3 regions of the Streptomyces sp. NBC_00425 genome follow, and region 3 is predicted to be linked to each of the others. Evidence: riboswitches for the same ligand, from Rfam matches in the RefSeq annotation. Region 3 holds a riboswitch; each other region holds the start of a gene.

Region 1 (6,704 bases), 4.9 Mb from region 3:
AGAGCGCCGCCGGCGAATGAGCCGGACGAGCCCGATGTCACCGGCGGGCGTTACCGTGCGGGCATGGAGGCAGGCAGCGAGGCGGGCGGCGGCGCGGCAGACGAGCGGCGGGCGGGCACGGACGGACTGGGGGCGCGGGAGCGCGGCATCCTCGCCCTCGAACGGCGGGGCTTCCTGGGACCCGGCGCGAAGGAACGGGCGATACGCGAGGAACTGGGCCTGTCGCCGGTGCGCTACTACCAGCTCCTCAACGCCCTCCTCGACGACGCCCGCGCGCTGGCCCACGACCCGGTCACGGTGAACAGGCTGCGCAGGGTGCGAGAAGCGAGGCGGACGGAACGTTAGCGGCGGCGCTCGCTGGTTATCGTCCCTGTATGGGCACCCCACAGACGCACTCCACGGCACCCGGCCCCCTTCCCGTTCCGGTCACCCCGGCGGGCCGCGCGGCGCTCGACGCGATCGTCGGCCGCCCACGGGCCGCCCTCGTCGCCCTCGACTTCGACGGCACCCTCGCCCCGATCGTCGAGAACCCGCAGGACGCCCGGGCGCACCCCGACGCCGTCCCCGCGCTCGCCGCGCTCGCCCCGAAGGTCGCCGGCGTGGCCGTCGTCACCGGGCGGCCCGCCGAGGTCGCCGTACGGCACGGCGGATTCGCCGGGGTCGAGGGGCTGGGCCGGCTCGCCGTGCTCGGCCACTACGGGGCCGAGCGCTGGGACGCCGGCACCGGCGCCCTCACCGCCCCCGAGCCGCACCCCGGCGTGGCCGCGGTCCGGGCCGGGCTCCCGCACGTCCTCGCGGCCGCCGGCGACCGGCCCGGCGTCTGGATCGAGGAGAAGGGCGGCCGGGCCGTCGCCGTCCACACCCGGCGCGCCGACGACCCCCAGGCGGCCTTCGACGCCCTGCGCGGCCCCCTCACCGACCTCGCGACCCGGCACGGCCTGATCGTCGAACCCGGCCGTATGGTCCTGGAGCTGCGCCCGCCGGGCATGGACAAGGGCGTCGCCCTGCTGGACCACGTCCGCGAGACGGGCGCCCGGTCCGTGCTCTACGCAGGCGACGACCTCGGCGACCTCCCCGCCTTCGCCGCCGTGGAGAAACTGCGCGCCGACGGCGTCCCCGGCCTGCTGGTGTGCAGCGGCAGCACGGAGGTCGGCGAACTGGCCGAGCGTGCGGACCTCGTCGTCGACGGGCCCGCCGGGGTCGTACGGCTGCTGCGGCAGCTGGCCGCTCAGCTCGGCTGAACCGCGCGCAGGGCGTCCAGCTGGTCCAGGAACCAGCGGGCCGGGGGCAGCGCGGTCGCCGCGGCGGACAGCCGCTTCGTGCGCTCGGCCCGCTCCCCGGGCGCCATGGACAGCGCCTCGTGCAGGGCGCGGGCGGTCTCCAGGACGTCGTACGGGTTCACCGTGATCGCGTCCTCGCGCAGCTCCCAGTACGCGCCCGCCTCCCGGGACAGCACCAGCGCGCAGCCCTCGTCGGAGACGACCGGGACCTCCTTGGCGACCAGGTTCATACCGTCGCGGATCGGGTTGACCAGCGCGACGTCCGCGAGCCGGTAGGCGGCCAGGGAGCGGGCGAAGTCGTCCTTGAGGTTCAGCAGCACCGGGGTCCAGCCGGGCGTGCCGTAGCCGGCGTTGATCTCGTCCGTCAGGCGCTGCACCTCGGCCATGTAGTCCCGGTAGACGGCGAGGTCCTGGCGGGAGGGGTAGGCGAAGGCCACGTGGACGACGCGTTCGCGCCACTGCGGGTGGTCGTCGAGCAGCTGCCGGTAGGCCAGGAGCCCGCGCACGATGTTCTTGGACAGCTCGGTGCGGTCCACGCGGACGATCGCCTTGCGCCCCTCGCCGATCTCCTCGCGCAGGGACGCCATGCGCTCCTCGACGTCCGGCCGGTGCGAGCGCTCGCGCAGGAAGTCTGCGTCCGCGCCGAGCCCGTGCACGCCCACCTCGGTGCCGCCCAGGCCCCCGGTGGACTGCTCGCAGCACGCGGTGAAGGCGTCCGCCCAGCGCCGGGTGAGGAAGCCCAGCCGGTCCGCTCCGAGCATGCCTCGCAGCAGCTGCTCACGGATGTCCCGCGGGAGCAGGGCGAAGTAGTCCGTGGGCGCCCAGGGCGTGTGCGAGAAGTGCCCGATCCGCAGGTCGGGACGGAGTTCGCGGAGCATGCCGGGGACGAGGCACAGGTGGTAGTCCTGGACCAGCACGGCCGCGCCGTCCGCCGCCTCCTGCGCGAGCGCCTCGGCGAAGGCCCGGTTGTACGTCTCGTACGAGGCCCACTGGCGGCGGAACTCCGCGTCGAAGACCGGCTCCAGCGGGGTCTGGTACAGCAGGTGGTGGACGAACCAGAGCACCGAGTTGGCGATGCCGTTGTACGCGTCGGCGTGCACGTCGGCGGGGACGGGCAGCATGCGCACGCCCTCCTCGCCGACCCCGCGCCGGACCGCCTCGCGGTCGCCGTCGGAGAGCGCCGAGCACACCCAGAGGGCGCCCGCGTCGGGTCCGATGGCCGACAGGCCGGAGACCAGTCCGCCGCCGCCGCGTTTGGCGTGCAGCGAGCCGTCCTCGCGTACCTCGTAGGAGACCGGACCGCGGTTGGACGCGACCAGCACCTCGGCACCCCGGGCGGCAGACGTGTCGTGCGTGGAAGCCATACGCCTCAACCTAGCCCGCTCTGTAAACGCTCAAACGTACGGTCGCGCTGCGTGGAGGGGTCGTATCCGGCCGTATCCGGCCGTGTCGCCGCTGCCGCCGCCCTGCGCACGAGACCGGGTGCGTCGTGCTCAGGCCACCCTGCGTCGCGCGTACTCCGCGATGTCCGTCATCGGGGGGCGTTCCTCCGTGTCGACGGAGTAGGTGTGCGGCTCGAAGCCGTCCGGGCCGCGCTCGAACTGGGTGAGGGCGGGGCGGACGAGATGGCCGCGGGCCAGCCGCAGCTGGGCGGTGCGGTAGATCGCCGCCGCCATCCGGCCCAGCGCCTGACCGTCCTGGTGACGGTGCTTGCGCACGCCGACGTCGACCTGGGCGAGGGCGTCGAGGCCCACCAGGTGCAGGGCGTCGACCAGCATGCCCAGTTCCACGCCGTACCCCACGGGGAAGGGCAGCTGCTCCAGCAGGCTCCGGCGGGCCGCGTACTCGCCGCCGAGCGGCTGCACGAACCCGGCGAGCTGCGGCCAGTGCATGTTGAGCAGGGGGCGGGCCATCAGCTCGGTGACCCGTCCGCCCTGACCGGCCGCGGCGCCCAGCGGACGGTCGTACATGGCCTTGACCAGGTCCACGCCCGGATCGGTGAGCAGCGGGCCGACGATCCCCGAGACGAAGTCGGAGGAGAACTCCCGCAGGTCGGCGTCGATGAAGCAGACCACGTCCCCGCGGGTGACCAGCAGCGAACGCCACAGCACCTCGCCCTTGCCGGGCACGGCGGGCAGGCGGGGGAGTATCTCGTCGCGGTGGACGACACGCGCGCCCGCCGCCGCGGCGACCTCGGACGTGCGGTCGGTCGATCCGGAGTCGACGACGACGATCTCGTCGACGAGCGGGACCTGCTGCATGAGGTCGTGGCGGATCACGGCGACGATCTCGCCGACCGTCTCCTCCTCGTTGAGCGCGGGCAGCACGACGCTCACCGACTGGCCCGTGCGCTGTTTGGCGGCGAGAATCCGGTGCAGTGGGCGGTCCGTCAGGGACCAGGAACGGGTGCTCAGCCAGCGCTCGACTTCTTCCAGCACGTCGGCGGCTCCTCTGCGTTCTCTCGGCGAGTACGGTCCTGCGTGATCCATCTCGCGGTTCGGACGACTATCTCAACTGTCCTGGCCTTCGGTTACAGTCTTGAACAACGCGGGTGACCATCGCATGTCAGGGTCGTCGGCGTACACAGATCAACAACCGAATACCGCTCATCCAGAGGGGCAGAGGGACACGGCCCGATGAAGCCCCGGCAACCCTCCAGTCGGTTCTCGTAGATCAGTGTTGATCGTTCAGCGAGGCTCCCGGCTCGGGAAGGTGCCAAATCCGTCTCACGGCGAAGTGCGTCGTGAGGAAGATGAGGAGAAAGGGCCTCGCCTCACATGGCTGCGCAGACTGTTGCAAGCACCACGGACTCCACGACCCCCGCTGTCGACCTCGGTCCGGCCACCGCGTTGAGCTGCCGCGAGTGCGGCCACCGCGTCCCCCTCGGTCCGGTCTTCGCGTGCGAGGAGTGTTTCGGCCCGCTCGAGATCGCGTACGACTTCTCCTCCTACGACACGGAGAAGCTGCGGGGGCGCATCGAGGCGGGACCCGCGAACATCTGGCGCTACGCGCCGCTGCTGCCGGTCCCGGCGGACGTGGCCGACAAGCCGAACATCAACCCCGGCTGGACCAAGCTCGTGCAGGCCGACAACCTCGCCCGCGAGCTGGGCGTCGACGTCGGCAGGCTCTTCGTCAAGGACGACTCCGGCAACCCGACCCACTCCTTCAAGGACCGGGTCGTCGCCCAGGCCATCGAGGCCGCCCGCGCGTTCGGCTTCACCACGCTCTCCTGCTCCTCCACCGGCAACCTGGCCGGCGCCGTGGGCGCCGCCGCGGCCCGCGCCGGGTTCCGCTCGTGCGTGTTCATCCCGCACGACCTGGAGCAGGGCAAGGTCGTCATGGCCGCGATCTACGGCGGCGAGCTCGTCGGCATCGAGGGCAACTACGACGACGTCAACCGCTTCTGCTCCGAGCTCATCGGCGACCCGGCGGGCGAGGGCTGGGGCTTCGTCAACGTCAACCTGCGGCCGTACTACGCCGAGGGCTCGAAGACGCTGGCGTACGAGATCTGCGAGCAGCTCGGCTGGCAGCTGCCCGACCAGCTGGTGGTGCCCATCGCGTCCGGCTCCCAGCTCACGAAGATCGACAAGGGCCTGCAGGAGCTGATCAAGCTCGGGCTGGTCGAGGACAGGCCGTACAAGATCTTCGGCGCGCAGGCGGAGGGCTGCTCCCCGGTGTCCGTCGCCTACAAGGCCGGGCACGACGTGGTCCGCCCCCAGAAGCCGAACACCATCGCCAAGTCGCTGGCCATCGGCAACCCGGCGGACGGCCCGTACGTCCTCGACATCGCGCGGCGGACCGGCGGCGCGGTGGAGGACGTGAACGACGAGCAGGTCGTCGACGCGATCAAGCTGCTGGCGCGCACCGAGGGCATCTTCGCGGAGACGGCAGGCGGCGTGACCGTGGGCGTGACGAAGAAGTTGATCGAGAACGGTCTGCTGGACCCGACGAAGACCACCGTCGTCCTGAACACCGGCGACGGCCTGAAGACCCTGGACGCGGTGGCCGGCACCGGACTCACCGCGACCATCCGCCCGAACCTGGACTCTTTCCGAGAGGCTGGCCTCGCATCATGAGCGTCACTGTTCGCATCCCGACCATCCTGCGCACCTACACCGGCGGCCGGGCCGAGGTCTCGGCCGAGGGCGCGACCCTCGGCGAGGTCATCTCCGACCTGGAGAAGAACCACACCGGCATCGCCGCGCGCGTCCTGGACGACCAGGGCAAGCTGCGCCGGTTCGTCAACGTGTACGTGAACGACGACGACGTCCGTTTCGAGCAGGGTCTCGAGACGGCGACTCCGGCCGGCGCCGGCATCTCGATCATTCCGGCCGTCGCAGGTGGCTGACCGCTGGTCAGTACCCGCCGGTAGTAACCGTCGGTAACAGCGATTACCGAGAGTTCATCGAATTGCCCTCTCCGCGATAGAAGCGGAGGGGGCAATTCAGAGTGGTTGAGCGCGGTACAGTTGGGGAACCCGGTCCTGATCACCGGTTCCGGAGCCTTTTATTTCCGCCCGTGCCCGACAAGAAGCAGCCAAAGTACGCGCTGCTTTCGTGGCTTTTGTGGCTTTCGCGGGGCCCGACTTGCCCTGAATTCTGGCGAATTTGCGCCACATTCCGGATCTCGCACGTCCAGAATTCTCGTCCGAGTGACCTGTTGCAGACGGCAGTTGGGCAGATACATTCAGCCGCGGTCGACGCGTTCCGGCGCACGCCCCCAACCAACTGGGGGGTGAGGTCTGACCCGGATCCACGAAGTGTGGATCTGTGCAAGGGCCAGTAATAGGGGAGTTAGGCATGGCTCAGGGCACCGTCAAGTGGTTCAACGCGGAGAAGGGGTACGGCTTCATCGCGGTCGACGGTGGTGCGGATGTATTCGTCCACTACAGCGCGATTCAGATGGACGGCTACCGCACCCTGGAAGAGGGTCAGCGGGTCGATTTCGAGATCTCGCAGGGCCAGAAAGGGCCGCAGGCGGACATGGTCCGTCTCGCGACCGGCTGAAGCACGCGCCGACTGACAGCGTCGTTCTTCTGTTTCATCTTCGAAGGGCTCGCGCCTCCCGGGGCGCGAGCCCTTCGGCATGCCCGGGGGCAGGGGCCCGAGCCCCGGGGCGGTCCTCCTCGACCCCCGACGGCCGGAGACGGCGGGCCCGGGCGCCCCCTGTTCACCTGCGGATCGTCCCGAGGCGCTTGCACTCGGCATGGGCGAGTGCTAATCATTGGCGTTAGCACTCTGAAGGTGAGAGTGACAACGAAGGACCGGGTCGGTGAGGCCCGCAGGCCAGGTGGGGCAAGGAACCACACGGCCGGCGAGCCGTCCGTCGCGGGCGCGGGCGCGGTCCGAAGGAATCACCCCCAGTCCTGGAGGGACCACTTCACATGGCCAAGATCATCGCGTTCGACGAGGAGGCGCGGCGCGG
Region 2 (6,704 bases), 6.6 Mb from region 3:
GCGGGGGGACCCCGTCGTCAGGAACCGGCGCCCGGCCGATCCACGAGTTCCACCTGGTCCACGGCATTGCACCAGCGACACCGCACCGACTCGATGGTCTCACTGACCACCTCGCGCTCCTCGACCTTCGGCTCGCCCGCGAGGTCCAGGTGCACGTACTCGACGACCTTCGACGAGCGCGTCACGTCGAACCGCGTGAGGTTGCCGCAGAGAGTGCAGCGCCACCGCGTGGCGGCGGTCGGCAGGGGAACCGTCATCGTGACTTTCCACTTCCTTCTGGTGTCGTGCTCGCTGTGCCGGGTCGGGCCCAAGGCTCCCCCGTGCGTGTGGCTCGTAACCCTACGGCCTGGCGGGTACCCGCCGCCCGTCCGTCCACGGCGACCGTGCGGCGGCGAGGCGCTCCGGGCAGGTGCGTCCCGTTACGTCATGCTCTGTACCCATGATCAGCAACTGGAACGGGACGGTCGGCAGAGCGGTCAGGAACCCCTCGGCGCCGGTGACCTACGGACTGATCGCCCTGTGCTGCCTGATCTTCCTGGTCAGCCCCGCCTCGGGCCTCGATCCGGCGTACGGGGCCGGCGACGAGCTGGTGGCCGCCCAGCGGGCCTATTTCCGGCGCTGGGGCGTGGTGCCCGCCGAGCTCTTCGAGGGCGCGCCCCGGGCCGTCCTCACCCCCGCGACCGCGCTCTTCGTCCACGGCAGCTGGGTGCACCTGCTGGGCAACATGCTCTTCCTCTACGTCTTCGGGGCGATGACCGAGGACCGGATGGGCCGCGTCGAGTTCGCGCTCTTCACCGTCGGCTGCGGCTATCTGGCCCTGCTGGGCTACGCCGCCGCCGACGCCGGGTCGTCGCAGTCCCTGGTCGGCGCCTCCGGGGCGATCTCCGCGGTGCTCGGCGCGTTTCTGTACCTGTTCCCCCGGGCGCGGGTCACCAGCCTCCTTCCGTTCCTGTTCTTCCTGCCGCTGCGCTTCCCGGCGTGGGTCGTGCTGCCCTTCTGGGCGGCCGTGCAGTGGATGGCGGCGGGACAGGCGCCCAGGGGCCCGGGGGTGGCCTATCTGGCGCACCTGGTGGGCTTCGGCCTGGGGCTCCTCTACGCGTGGGCGCGTTTCGGGATCGGGAAGGGTCCGCCGGGCCGCCCGGGAAGGGCGGCGGCCGGCGACAGGCGGGCGGCTAGAGTGAGGGCCGCCCCAGCTCCGGCCTCCGAGGGAGAGAACCAGCCGTGATCACCGCGATCGTCCTCATCAAGACCAGCGTGGACCGGATCCCCGAGATCGCCGAGCGGATCGCCTCGCTGGAGTCCGTGAGCGAGGTCTTCTCCGTGACGGGGACCTACGACCTCATCGCGATGGTCCGGGTGAAGCAGCACGAGGACCTCGCCGAGGTCATCCCGGGCAGCATCAGCAAGATCCCCGGGGTCGAGGGGACGGACACCCACGTCGCGTTCCGCACGTACTCGCAGCACGACCTCGAGGCGGCGTTCGCCATCGGCCTGGACTCGTAGACTCCGCGGGTCGGGCGCCCGGCCGCGCAGCTCCCCGCGCCCCTGAGGGGGTTTCCCCACCGGGACGCAGGGGCGCCGCGTGGTCGGCGGGGTCAGTCCACCGCCGGGACGCAGCGGCCGTCCTCCGTGCGGTACCGCCACTTCGCGCCGTCGGTCACCAGCTCGCGGACCGCGGTCACGAAGCGTTCGACGTGCTCGTCGGGGGTGCCCGCGCCGAAGCTCACCCGGATGGCGTTGAGGGACCTCTCGCCCGGAGCCGCGTCGGGGGCGCCGCACTCGCCCTGCGCCTCGGGGGCGCCGCCCAGGAGGGTGCGGACCAGGGGGTGGGCGCAGAAGAGGCCGTCGCGGACGCCGATGCCGTACTCGGCGGACAGGGCCGCGGCGAAGTGGGAGCTGTTCCAGCCCTCGACGACGAAGGAGATCACGCCGACGCGCGGGGCGTCGTCGCCGAAGAGGGACAGGACCCGGACCTCCGGGACCTCCGCGAGGCCGGTGCGCACCTTCTCGATCAGGTGCCGCTCCCGTGCGACCAGGGCGTCGAAGCCGGCCTCGGTGAGGGCCTTGCAGGCCGACGCGATGGAGTAGGCGCCGATCACGTTCGGGGAGCCGGCCTCGTGGCGGGCCGCGCTCTCGTGCCACTCCACGTCCACTCCCCCGTCCTCGCGCCGGGTGACCTTGCGGCTCGCGCCGCCGCCCGCGAGGTACGGGTCCGCCGCGACCAGCCAGTCCGCGCGGCCGGCCAGCACGCCGGAGCCGAAGGGGGCGTACAGCTTGTGGCCGGAGAACGCGATCCAGTCGACGTCGAGGTCCTGGACCGACACCGGGTGGTGCGGGGCCAGCTGGGCGGCGTCCAGGACGATCCGGGCGCCGTGGGCGTGCGCCGCCGCCGCGAGCTCGCGCACCGGCCACAGCTCACCGGTGACGTTCGAGGCGCCGGTGACGCAGACCAGCGCCGGGCCGTGCGGGTCCCGGGCGGCGAGGGCCCGCTCCAGGGTCTCCACGGCCTGGCCCGGGGTGCGCGGGGCGTCGAGGCAGGAGACCCGGGCGTCCTGCCAGGGCAGCAGCGAGGCGTGGTGCTCGGTCTCGAAGACGAAGACCTGGCAGTCGGCGGGCAGGGCGCGGGCCAGCAGGTTCAGGGAGTCCGTCGTCGAGCGGGTGAAGACCAGCTGGTCGTCGGGGCGGCAGTCGAGGAACTCGGCGACGGTCCTGCGGGCGTTCTCGAAGAGGTCCGTGGAGAGCTGGGAGAGGTAGCCGGCGCCGCGGTGCACGCTGCCGTAGTACGGGGCGTAGGCGGCGACGTCGTCCCAGACGCGCTGGAGGGCGGGGGCGCTGGCCGCGTAGTCGAGGGCCGCGTAGGCGACCTCGCCGCCGGTGACGAGCGGGACGGTGACATCCCGGCCCAGAACGTCCAGCGGGGCACAAACGGGGCGGGTGACGGCAGCGGTGGAGACGGACATGGCGAACTCCCGTGAGAGGAAAGGGGGAACCGCCGTGCGAGCGGACATGGCTCGAGCACGGAGGAAGGTGAAAGGGGGGTGCGGAGGCGGGGCTCTACGCCCTATCGCATTCGCTGGCTCACAGGAGACTCCCTCGGACGACCCAGGACCCCTGGCGTTCTCACTCGAAAGAGTGCGAGGGATCCGCGCTTGCCGTGGACCTCGTTGCCCACGACCTGGTCTTCACCCGGGGCACCCCGCCACGGACGGAGGGTTGCCGGACAGTCGGCCGGGGCCTCATGACTGTCACTCATGACCTGGTACAGGAACCTACGCGAGCCGATCACGGTCCCGCAACCCGTGTCCGGATGGCGGGACCGCGTCTCACGGCCGTCAGGCGTTGCTGGCCGCGACCCAGCGCTCCAGCGCCCGCTTGGCCGCACCGGAGTCGAGTGATTCCGCGGCCCGCGCCATGCCGGCCCGGATCTCCTCGGCCAGCGTCCCGCCGCCCGGTTCGAGCGCCACGAGCGCGGCCGCCGAGTTCAGCACGACGGCGTCGCGCACCGGGCCGCGCTCACCCTCCAGCAGACGGCGGGCGACCTCGGCGTTGTACGAGGGGTCCCCGCCCCGCAGGGCCTCCACCGGCACGAGGTCGAGACCGACGTCCCGCGGGTCGAAGGTCTCCTCGGTGACCTTGCCGTCGCGCACCACCCACACACGGGAGGTGGCCGTCGTGGTCAGCTCGTCGAGGCCGTCGTCGCCCCGGAAGACCAGGGACGAGTTGCCGCGTTCGGCGAAGACGCCCGCGACGACCGGCGCCATGAGCGGATCGGCGACGCCGACGGCCTGTGCCCGCACCTTGGCGGGGTTGGTCAGCGGGCCGAGGATGTTGAACACCGTGCGGATGCCCAACTGCCCGCGCGCCGCGCCGACATGACGCAGCGCCGGATGGAACTTGATCGCGAAGCAGAAGGTGATCCCGGCCTCCTGCGCCACCTCGGCCACCCGGCGCGGGGTCAGCTCCAGGTTGACGCCGAGCTTCTCCAGCACGTCCGAGGCGCCGGACGCGGAGGACGCGGCCCGGTTGCCGTGCTTGACGACCGTGGCGCCCGCACCGGCCACGACGATCGCCGACATCGTGGAGATGTTGACCGTCTTCGCGCCGTCGCCGCCCGTGCCGACGATGTCGACGGTCGGCCCCGGCACCTCGATCAGGTTGGCGTGCTCGTACATCGCCCGGACCAGCCCGTTGATCTCCTCGACGGTCTCGCCCTTGGCCCGCAGCGCCACCACGAACCCGGCGATCTGCGCGTCGGTGGCCTCGCCGCGCATGATCCGGTCCAGCGCCCAGAACGTGGCGTCCGCGCCTTGGTCGCGGCCGTACAGCAGACCGTTCAGCACCTCGGGCCAGGAACGGCCCGCCGCGGTGTCGCCTCCAGCGGGGGTCACAGCGCTCATCAGCCGCTCCTGGGTGTCGTACGGATCTTCCGTGGGTGCCGTGGAAGACGTGTGTGCCCACCCTATCCAGCCGACGGGCACGGCAAAGGGCCCCGTCCGACAACCGGACGGGGCCCTTTCACCGTGGCGTGGCGACGCCTCGACGATCAGTGGTGGCCGTGGCCGCTCGTGATCTCCTTGTACTCCTCGACGGTGGGCTTCGGGATCTGCTGGTCCTCGCCGAAGTACGCTCCGCTGATCTTGGCGCGGAGCTTCTCCTTGCCCGTCACCTTGCGCTCGACGCCGTTGTCGTCGACCGTGGCGCCGATCGCGGCCGGCTCGTACTGCTCGTGCGCCGTGAGCGTGTGCAGCTGCTCCTGGCTGAGCGGCTCGTGGATCTCGATGAACTCACCGTGCGGCAGGCGCTTGATGGTGCCGGTCTCCCGGCCGTGCAGCACCTTGTCCTTGTCGCGGCGCTGCAGACCGAGGCAGATCCGCTTGGTGAGGATGTACGCGAGGACCGGTCCGACGAAGAAGAAGATCCGGACGAACCAGGTGATCGAGTTGATCGACAGGTGGAAGTGGGTGGCCCACAGGTCGTTGCCACCGCCGACCAGCGTGATCATGTACATCGTGACCCAGGCGACGCCGAGCGCCGTACGGGTCGGCGCGTTGCGCGGGCGGTCCAGGATGTGGTGCTCGCGCTTGTCGCCGGTGATCCAGGACTCGATGAACGGGTAGAGCGCCAGCGCCGCGAGGACCACGCCGAACAGGACCAGCGGGATGAACACGCCCAGGACGAGCGTGTGACCCCAGAGGTTGATCTCCCAGCCCGGCATGAAGCGGATCAGGCCCTCGGCGAAGCCCATGTACCAGTCGGGCTGGGCACCGGTCGACACCTGGTCCGGACGGTAGGGGCCCATCGCCCAGATCGGGTTGATCTGCGCGATCGCCGCGATGACCGCGATGACGCCGAAGACCAGGAAGAAGAAGCCTCCGGCCTTGGCCATGTACACGGGCAGCAGCGGCATGCCGACGACGTTCTTGTTGCTCTTTCCGGGGCCCGCGAACTGCGTGTGCTTGTGGTAGAAGACCAGGATCAGGTGGCCCACCATCAGGCCCAGCATGATGCCGGGCAGCAGCAGGATGTGGATCGAGTAGAACCGCGCCACGAAGTCGTGGCCGGGGAACTCGCCGCCGAAGAGGAAGAACGAGATGTACGTGCCGACGACCGGCATCGACAGGATCGCGCCCTGGGTGAAGCGCACACCGGTGCCGGAGAGCAGGTCGTCCGGGAGCGAGTAACCGGTGAAACCGGTGAACATGCCGAGGACGAACAGCAGGAAGCCGAACAGCCAGTTGACCTCACGCGGCTTGCGGAACGCGCCCGTGAAGAACACACGCATCATGTGCACGAACATGCCGGCGAGGAAGATCAGCGCCGCCCAGTGGTGGATCTGCCGGATGAGCAGACCGCCCCGCACGTCGAACGAGATGTGCAGGGTCGAGCTGAACGCCTCGGACATCAGCTGTCCCTGGAGCGGGACGTAGCTGCCGTGGTACTCCACCTCGTTCATCGACGGGTGGAAGAACAGCGTCAGGTACACACCCGTCAGGATGATGATGATGAAGCTGTACATGCACACTTCGCCCAGCATGAACGACCAGTGGTCGGGGAAGATCTTGCGCATGTTGGCCTTGGCGAGGGAGTAGATCCCGAGCCGGCCGTCGGCCCAGTCGGCGATCCGCTCGCCGGCCGGAGCCTTCCCGCGTGCGCGGGACTCGTTGCTCTCGTGGTTCTCTGTGGTGCTCATCCGCGCTCCCAGAAAGCAGGACCGACGGGCTCCTCGAAGTCGCCGCGCGCCTCGAGGTAGCCCTCGTCGTTCACGCCGATGCGCAGCTGCGGCAGGGCGTGACCGGCGGGACCGAAGATCACTCGGGCGCCGTCGGAGAGGTCGAAGGTGGACTGGTGGCAGGGGCACAGCACGTGGTGCGTCTGCTGCTCGTACAGGGAGATCGGGCAACCGACGTGGGTGCAGATCTTCGAGTACGCCACGATGCCGTCGTGCGACCACTCGAGCTCGCGCTTGTCCTTGATGTTCTCCGGCTGCAGCCGGACGATCATCAGGGCCGCCTTGGCGATCTCGTTCTGGAAGTCCTCGTCGTGCTCCTCCAGGCCCTCGGGCTTGGCGAAGGTGAGAGAACCGACCGCGACGTCCGAAGGACGCAGCGGCTCGTTCGTGTTCATGTTGACGAGCAGCTTGCCCTTGGCCCACAGCGTGTGACGGAGCTTGTCCTCGGGCAGCGGGCCGAGGTCGCGCAGCAGCA
Region 3 (6,704 bases):
ACACGTCGAGGTCCACGCCTCGGACGGCGGCGACCGTGCCACCCCGGGTGCGGTACGACACCGACAGGCCGCGTATCTCCAGCAGTGGTGTGGTCATGTCCTCACCGTTCTCGTGTTCGTCCGTCATCGCTGCCGGGACCATTCGCCGTCCAGCGCCCGGGCGATGCGGTTGGTGGACAGCACGGTCGCGGCGATCGCCAGACCGGGCAGTGCGGTCAGCCACCAGGCGTTGGCGAGGTAGTTGCGGCCGTCGGAGATCAACGTGCCCCACTCCGGGGCCGGCGGGGGAGCGCCGTAGCCGAGGAAGCTCAGGGCCGACACGGCCAGGATGGAGGAGCCGAAGTCGAGGGTGGCCAGCACGATCACCGGGCCCGCCGCGTTGGGCAGCACGTGCCGGCCCAGCACCGAGTACCAGCGGGCCCCGCTCGCCCGCGACGCCTCCACGAACACCGCCTGGCGTACGCGCAGCACTTCCGCGCGCGCCACCCGGGCGAACGAGGCGACGCTGGCGATCCCGACCGCGACCGCCACCTTCACCGTGCCGTATCCCAGCGCGGTGACCAGGGCCAGGGACAGGAACAGCGCGGGGATGGACAGGAGTACGTCGACGAAGCGCATGAGCACGTCGTCCACCCATCGGCCCACGAATCCGGCGACCACCCCGAGCAGACCGCCGACCACGAGCGCCACCAGCACCGCGATCAGCGTGGCCTTCAGGGACAACTGGGCGCCGTGGACGACCCGCGAGAAGACATCGCGGCCCAGCTCGTCGGTGCCGAACCAGTGACTGCCGCTCGGACCGCGGAAGTTCTGCGACGGGACGCCCTGCAACGGGTCCTGCGAGGTGAACAGGTCGGGCCGGAACGAGGCCGGCACAATCAGCACGAGGACGACCACCGACACCAGCAGACCCGGGCGGCGCACCACGAAGCGCAGCAGTCGCCGTACGTCCACGCGGCGTCCCGGTTCCGGCACCGGCCCCGCCCCGACCGGGCGGGCCGGTCCCGGTGCCGCCTCGGCCGGGTCGTCGACAAGGCTCTGGCTCATGCGAGTGCCGCCCTTCTGCCCGAGGCCACCACGATCCGCGGATCCAGGAGTGGATAGACCAGGTCGATGACGAGGTTGGTGGTGACGAAGATCAGCGCCCCGAACACCACCACCCCCTGAACCAGCGGGATGTCCTGGGCCGTGACCGCCGCCGCGGTGACGCGGCCGAGGCCGTCGCGGGAGAACACCGTCTCGACGACCACCGAACCGGCGATCAGCTGCCCCACCAGCAGGCCGACGACCGTCAGCGCCGGCAGGGACGCGTTGCGCAGAGCGTGCCGCAGATGGACCCGCCACCTGCCCGCGCCCTTGGCCCGGGCGGTCTCCACGTACGCCTGGTCCAGTGCGGTGAGCAGGCTTTTGGCGAGCACCTGGGCGACCAGCGCGCCGGTGGGGACCGCCAGCGTGAGGGCGGGGAGCACCAACCCCTTCAGGCCGTCGTTACCGAAGGCCGGGAACCAGTGCAGCCGGAAGGAGAACGTCTCGACGAGCAGCAGCCCCACCCAGAACGTCGGCACCGACACCCCCAGTGGCGGCAGCGACAGCAGGAGCTGCCGCAGCCATCGCTGGGAGGTGTACGTCGCCACCACTGCCAGTCCGCCGCCGAGGAGCACCGCGAGGAGCAGTGCCGCCCCAGTCAGCTGCAGGGTCTGTGGCAGTGCGTCGGCCAGCGTCGAGGTGACCGGTCGGCCGGTGGCGACCGAGTCGCCGAAGTCCCCGCGCACCGCCCTGCCGAGGTACTCGGCGTACTGCACCAGCACCGGCTCGTCGAAGCCGTACTCGTGCCGCAGGGCGGCCAGTCGCTTCGGATCGACCTGTCCCGAGTCCATCCCGGCACTGGCCATCGCCGTGACCGGGTCACCCGGCAGGTAGTCCAGCACCAGGAACGAGACCGTGTAGGCCGCCCACAGCACTCCGACCGCCTGCGCCAGGCGTTTGACGACGTAGCGGCGCATGGGTCAGCCGATCCAGGTGTCGTGCAGCTGGATCCGACTGGAGGCGTCGAAGTTCAGGTCGTGCACCTTCTTCGCCACACCCAGCTGGGTCTGGAGCTCCACCACCGGCGCGTTGTAGGCGTTCTGCACGATCAACTGCTGTGCCTGAACGACCAGTTGCTTACGCTTGGCCGCGTCCGCGGTGGCCGCCTGCGCGGAGAGTGCCGTGTCCAGACTGCCCGCCGGCACGCGGTAGAAGTTGGCCAGCTTGGTGGAGAAGGAGCTGCGCAGGATGTCCGGGTCGGCACGGGTGATGTTGCTCCACGCCGCGTCGTAGTCGCCCGACTGGAGGGTCGGCGCCAGCTGGGTGAGCTGGAGCTGCTTGAGGGTCACCTGTATGCCGACGGCCTTGAGCTGCTGCTGGATCAGCTCCAGTGCGGGCTGGTTGGTGGCCGCGTTGGGGATCCAGTCGATGGTCAGGCTCAGCTTCTTGCCGTCCTTCGCACGGATGCCGTCGCTGCCGGGCTTCCAACCGGCCGAGTCCAGCAGGGACTTCGCCTTGGCCGCGTCGAAGGACAGGTCCGAGGCGAGGTCGGTGTAGTCGGGCGTGGTGTGCGCGAGCACGCTGGTCGCCGCCTGAGTGCCGGTGGGGAATACGGTGTCGGCGATCTGCTGCCGGTCGATGGCGAACAGGATCGCCTGGCGCGCCTTGGCATCCTTGAGGACCGGCCGTGAGTTGTTGAACGCGAGGCCGAACACGACGCCGGGGTTGGCCCGCCGCTGGAGGGTGACCTGACCGCCCCTGAGCGCGGCCTCGTTGGCCCTGCCGACGCTGCTGGTCGCGTCGACCTGGCCGGACTGGAGACTGCCGGCTCGCACCCCCGCTTCCGGTACGACCCTGAAGACCAGCTTGTCCAGGTACGCCTCGCCCTTCTTGGTCCACAGCGAGGAACCCCAGGCGTATCCGGCGCGCTTGGCGAGAGTGAGCGACTGGTTCTGCACGTACTGCTTCAGTACGAAGGGCCCCGACCCGATCACCCCGTCACTGCACTTCTGCTGCGGGGTCTTCTTGACGCTCGCCGACGACTCGATGCCCAGCGAGTGCGTCGAAGTCGCCTGCAGGAACTGGGCGTTGGGCTGGCCGAAGGTCACCTTGACGGTGAGCGGGTCCACCGCGGTGGTGCTCTTGACGCCGCTCAGGTAGCCCTCGGCCAGGGCCCCCAGAGCGCCGAGCTTCGGCACCGCGTCGAAGTTGTCCTTGACCACCTGAGCGGTCAGCTTCGACCCGTCGCTGAAGGTGACGCCCGAGCGTAGATGGAAGGTGAATGTCGTGGTGTCGGAGCTGATGTCCCAGCTCTTCGCCAACCACGGCACGATCTTGCCGGTCCTGGGGTCCTGGTCCGTCAGGGAGTCCACGATCTGGCGCACCGAATAGATGGTCTCGTTGCTGGCGACCTGCTGCGGATCCACGCAGCCGGCGTCCGAGCCCACCGCGAAGGTCAGGGTGCCGCCGGACCCGGGCTGCCCGGTGCCGCTGCCGGCATCGCCGCCACCGGAGCCACAGGCGGTCAGCAGAACACTGGTGGTGACAAGGGCGGCCAGCGCCGCCCACCGGGCGGATCTGACATCGGGAAGTGCATTCACGGAGGGCTTCTCCTACTCGTGTCACCCGGCACGGAAGCCGTACGAGGCATGGCCGGACGTGGGCGTGCGGCCCCGGCCGAGCGACGCCGCCGGTGCCGGGGGAGCGCTGGACAGACAGGGATCAGGGGAAACGGAGCTCAAGAACAGACGGAGCTCAAGAACAGACGGAGCTCAAGAACAGACGGAGCTCAAGAACAGACGGAGCTCACAGACAGACGGAGCTCACAGACAGACGGAGATCAGGCGCAGGCGGGTGCGACGACGGCCGGCGCCGTGCCGCGACCAGCGGCGGGAAGGCCCGTCAGGCCCGACAGAGACAGCTGGCCGAGCGCTTGAGGTCGATGTGGCGCCGACGCGAGAGCCGGGAGAACACGGTGACGCCCGCGAGGCGGGCGCTTGGGGCACCACCGTGCCGCATGTCGGTCCTCCACATGTTCCGGCCCCGGTCACGGGGCCACGCGCTTGCGGAGATCATCGGTGATCCCCGCCGGGCTTTCACCTGGAGCACCCCACCGCGCGGGAGGGTTGCCGGTCAGCGAGCCAGGGCTTGACGCTGACACTCGATGCCGTTCGTGATCGTACGGAGGGTTCTTGTCGTAGGTCAATGCCGGAAAGCGACGCCTTGCAGGGGCAGTTGGACCGGCACCTTGTCGAGCTCAGGAACCGCCGCGCTCGCGGGGGATCTTCAGGCCGGCCTCGACGGACACCGGCAGCCGGTTCTCGGCCGGAGGCAGCGGGCAGGTGGCCAGGTCCGTGTAGGCGCACGGCAGGTTCGCGGCCCGGTTGAAGTCCAGGACGACCGTGCCGTCGGTGGCGGGTGGCTCCAGGGCGAGCGACCGGTTGGCGGCGTAGGTGGTGACTCCGGAGGTCGCGTCGGTGAACAGCACCATCAGCCGGCCCGCACCATGGCCGGGGAACGCGGTCAGGGACAGCTGGCGTCCGTCCAGCTCGAACTCGATCCTGCCCGGAGCGTCGTACACATGCTCAAGACCTTCCACGGCGGCGCCCACGGTGGTCGGTCGTGGCGTGTCGAAGGGGATGTAGCGGCCCGTGACCGCCCAGCGCGGGTCGGGGGCGTAGGCGGGCGTTCCGGTGAAGGCCGTGCGCAGCGGTGCGTCCGGGTGTCGGGGGCGCACGATGTCGTTGCCGCCGCGCTTGGCGACCTCGATGACGGCGTCCCCCCAGACGGCGTCGGCGCCCCCACGCTCGGGAAGGACGCCGAAGCGGTGTTCACCGCGCACCGGCTTTCCGTCGACGACCAGTTCCTCGCCGTCGTCGAGGTCTACGACGACTCCGTCGGGGCCGGTGCGCCACGCACCGGGCGCGTCCGGGAAACGCTGGGGCCGGTCGTCGAGCCAGTGCAGGCCGGTGATCGCCAGGAACCCGTGCGGGTCGGCGAGCCGGGCCTCCTGGGCGCGGTACCACTCCAGCCAACTCTCGGTGAAGGCATGGAAGTCGGTCGCGGTGGCCTCTGTGGTCACGGGTTCTCCTTCGTCACGGGGGTGCAGGGGTGCAGGGGGCCGGTCGGGCCGTCCGCTCTACCGGTGTGCTCAGCGGGCCAGGTCGCCTAGGAGTCGCCAGGTGCGTCGGCGGTGGGCTTCGCCCGCGATCTCGGTGGCCGAGAACACGACCTCGGTGGCGCCGGCGTCGCGGTAACGGCGTACCTCGGCCTCGACGGTCTTCTCGTCCCCGATCACGGCCAGGTCGCCGGCCCGCCGGCCGCCGGAGAGCTCGATGACCCGGGCGTAGGACGGGATCTGTTCGTAGAACGCGAGGTTCTCGGTGGCCGTCGCCCGTACCGCGTCCACGTCGTCGGTGACCACGCCGGGTACCAGGGCCACGATCCTGGGCGCGGGGCGGCCGGCGGCCTCGGCCGCGGCGGTCACGGCGGGCACGATGTGCTCCGCCAGGGCGCGCGGACCCGCCAGGTAGGGCAGGATCCCGTCCGCCAGCTCACCGCTGACCCGCAGCGCCTGCGGCCCCATCGCGGCGACCAGCAAGGGGACGCCGCTCTCGGCACCCGTTACGCGCGCCGAGAGCGGGGTGGTGGCGGTGAGCAGCTCGCCGTGGAAGTCGGCCGTGCCGGTCTCGGTCAACTGCCGCAGGGCGGTGAGGAATTCACGCAGCCGGGCGATGGGGCGTTCGAAGGGCAGGCCGAAGCCCTCCGTCAGCAGTTTCGTGCCCAGGGCCAGACCGAGGTGGTACCGGCCGTGGGTCGCGGCCTGGGCGGTCTGGGCCTGGCTGGAGACCAGCAGCGGGTGGCGGCCGAAGACGGGGATCGCGGAGGTGCCGACCTGCAGTCCGGGCACTTCCCGCCCGACGATCGCCGCGAGCTGGGGTGAGTCCGCACCGAAGGTCTGCCCGAACCAGGCCGACCGCAGGCCGGCGCCGGCGGCCTCCTGGGCCAGTTGCACGGTGGCGTCGACCTGGTTCGGCGCGTCGGACGCGTTGAGCGCTACTCCAACAGTCATGTCAGTCACAACCGGCGTCGGGCGAACCGGCATTCCGGTCCGTGTGTGACAGGTTCTTGTCATTCATGTGTACTCAGTCCTGAGTCGAAGAAGCATCCCGGTGTTCAGCCCGCCTGCCGCCGGTCCCGCGCGGTCCGGTGCGTGAGGGGTCCGCGCAGGCCGAGGTTCTCGCGCAGGGTGGTGCCGGTGTACTCGGTGCGGTAGATGCCGCGTTCCTGCAGTTCCGGGACGAGCAGGTCGACGATGTCGTCGAGGCCGTCGGGGACGAGGAAGGGCGTGACGTTGAAGCCGTCGACCGCGCCGTGCCGCACGAAGTGGGCGAACTTGTCGGCCAGGCCGGACGGAGTGCCGACGTGCCCGCGCTGCGGGCCGAGTGCGATGACGGTCTCGCGCAGCGACCAGCCGTGTGTCTCCGCCTTCGCCCGCCATTCGGCCACGACCGTGCGCGGGTCGGCGATGCGCCGCGCCCCGAAGGAGCCGTCGTTCTCGGCGACGACCGGATCCTCCTCGGGCAGTGGCCCGTCGGCGTCGCGGTCGGACAGGTCGATGCCCCACAGCAGCCCGGCGATCCCCAATGCCGTTGCGGGAGTGACCTGTTGGAACCGTA

The links. A riboswitch is a leader RNA that binds a small molecule or an ion and turns the genes downstream of it on or off. The one in region 3 is predicted to bind S-adenosylmethionine.
Region 1: it holds a riboswitch for S-adenosylmethionine, as region 3 does, so the genes downstream of both, thrC (threonine synthase) here and OHS82_RS01925 (putative leader peptide) in region 3, are expected to answer to the same signal.
Region 2: it holds a riboswitch for S-adenosylmethionine, as region 3 does, so the genes downstream of both, OHS82_RS30895 (aminotransferase class V-fold PLP-dependent enzyme) here and OHS82_RS01925 (putative leader peptide) in region 3, are expected to answer to the same signal.

The regions. Positions count from the first base shown of each region.
Region 1 is NZ_CP107928.1:5,340,795-5,347,498, forward strand. It holds gene OHS82_RS23115 (extracellular solute-binding protein) at 1-20, shown strand, start outside; gene OHS82_RS23120 (DUF3263 domain-containing protein) at 64-345, shown strand; gene otsB (trehalose-phosphatase) at 375-1,241, shown strand; gene OHS82_RS23130 (alpha,alpha-trehalose-phosphate synthase (UDP-forming)) at 1,229-2,644, opposite strand; gene OHS82_RS23135 (glucosyl-3-phosphoglycerate synthase) at 2,774-3,718, opposite strand; SAM riboswitch class I at 3,884-4,039, shown strand; gene thrC (threonine synthase) at 4,058-5,356, shown strand; gene OHS82_RS23145 (MoaD/ThiS family protein) at 5,353-5,628, shown strand; gene OHS82_RS23150 (cold-shock protein) at 6,080-6,286, shown strand; gene groL (chaperonin GroEL) at 6,664-6,704, shown strand, end outside.
Region 2 is NZ_CP107928.1:7,041,625-7,048,328, reverse strand. It holds gene OHS82_RS30910 (hypothetical protein) at 18-257, opposite strand; gene OHS82_RS30905 (rhomboid family intramembrane serine protease) at 440-1,225, shown strand; gene OHS82_RS30900 (Lrp/AsnC family transcriptional regulator) at 1,222-1,503, shown strand; gene OHS82_RS30895 (aminotransferase class V-fold PLP-dependent enzyme) at 1,596-2,960, opposite strand; SAM riboswitch class IV at 3,141-3,257, opposite strand; gene trpD (anthranilate phosphoribosyltransferase) at 3,333-4,397, opposite strand; gene qcrB (cytochrome bc1 complex cytochrome b subunit) at 4,544-6,190, opposite strand; gene qcrA (cytochrome bc1 complex Rieske iron-sulfur subunit) at 6,187-6,704, opposite strand, start outside.
Region 3 is NZ_CP107928.1:439,938-446,641, reverse strand. It holds gene OHS82_RS01945 (ABC transporter ATP-binding protein) at 1-97, opposite strand, end outside; gene OHS82_RS01940 (ABC transporter permease) at 124-1,047, opposite strand; gene OHS82_RS01935 (ABC transporter permease) at 1,044-2,003, opposite strand; gene OHS82_RS01930 (ABC transporter substrate-binding protein) at 2,007-3,626, opposite strand; gene OHS82_RS01925 (putative leader peptide) at 3,928-4,044, opposite strand; SAM riboswitch class IV at 4,080-4,194, opposite strand; gene OHS82_RS01920 (DUF1684 domain-containing protein) at 4,283-5,107, opposite strand; gene OHS82_RS01915 (LLM class F420-dependent oxidoreductase) at 5,177-6,097, opposite strand; gene OHS82_RS01910 (NtaA/DmoA family FMN-dependent monooxygenase) at 6,202-6,704, opposite strand, start outside.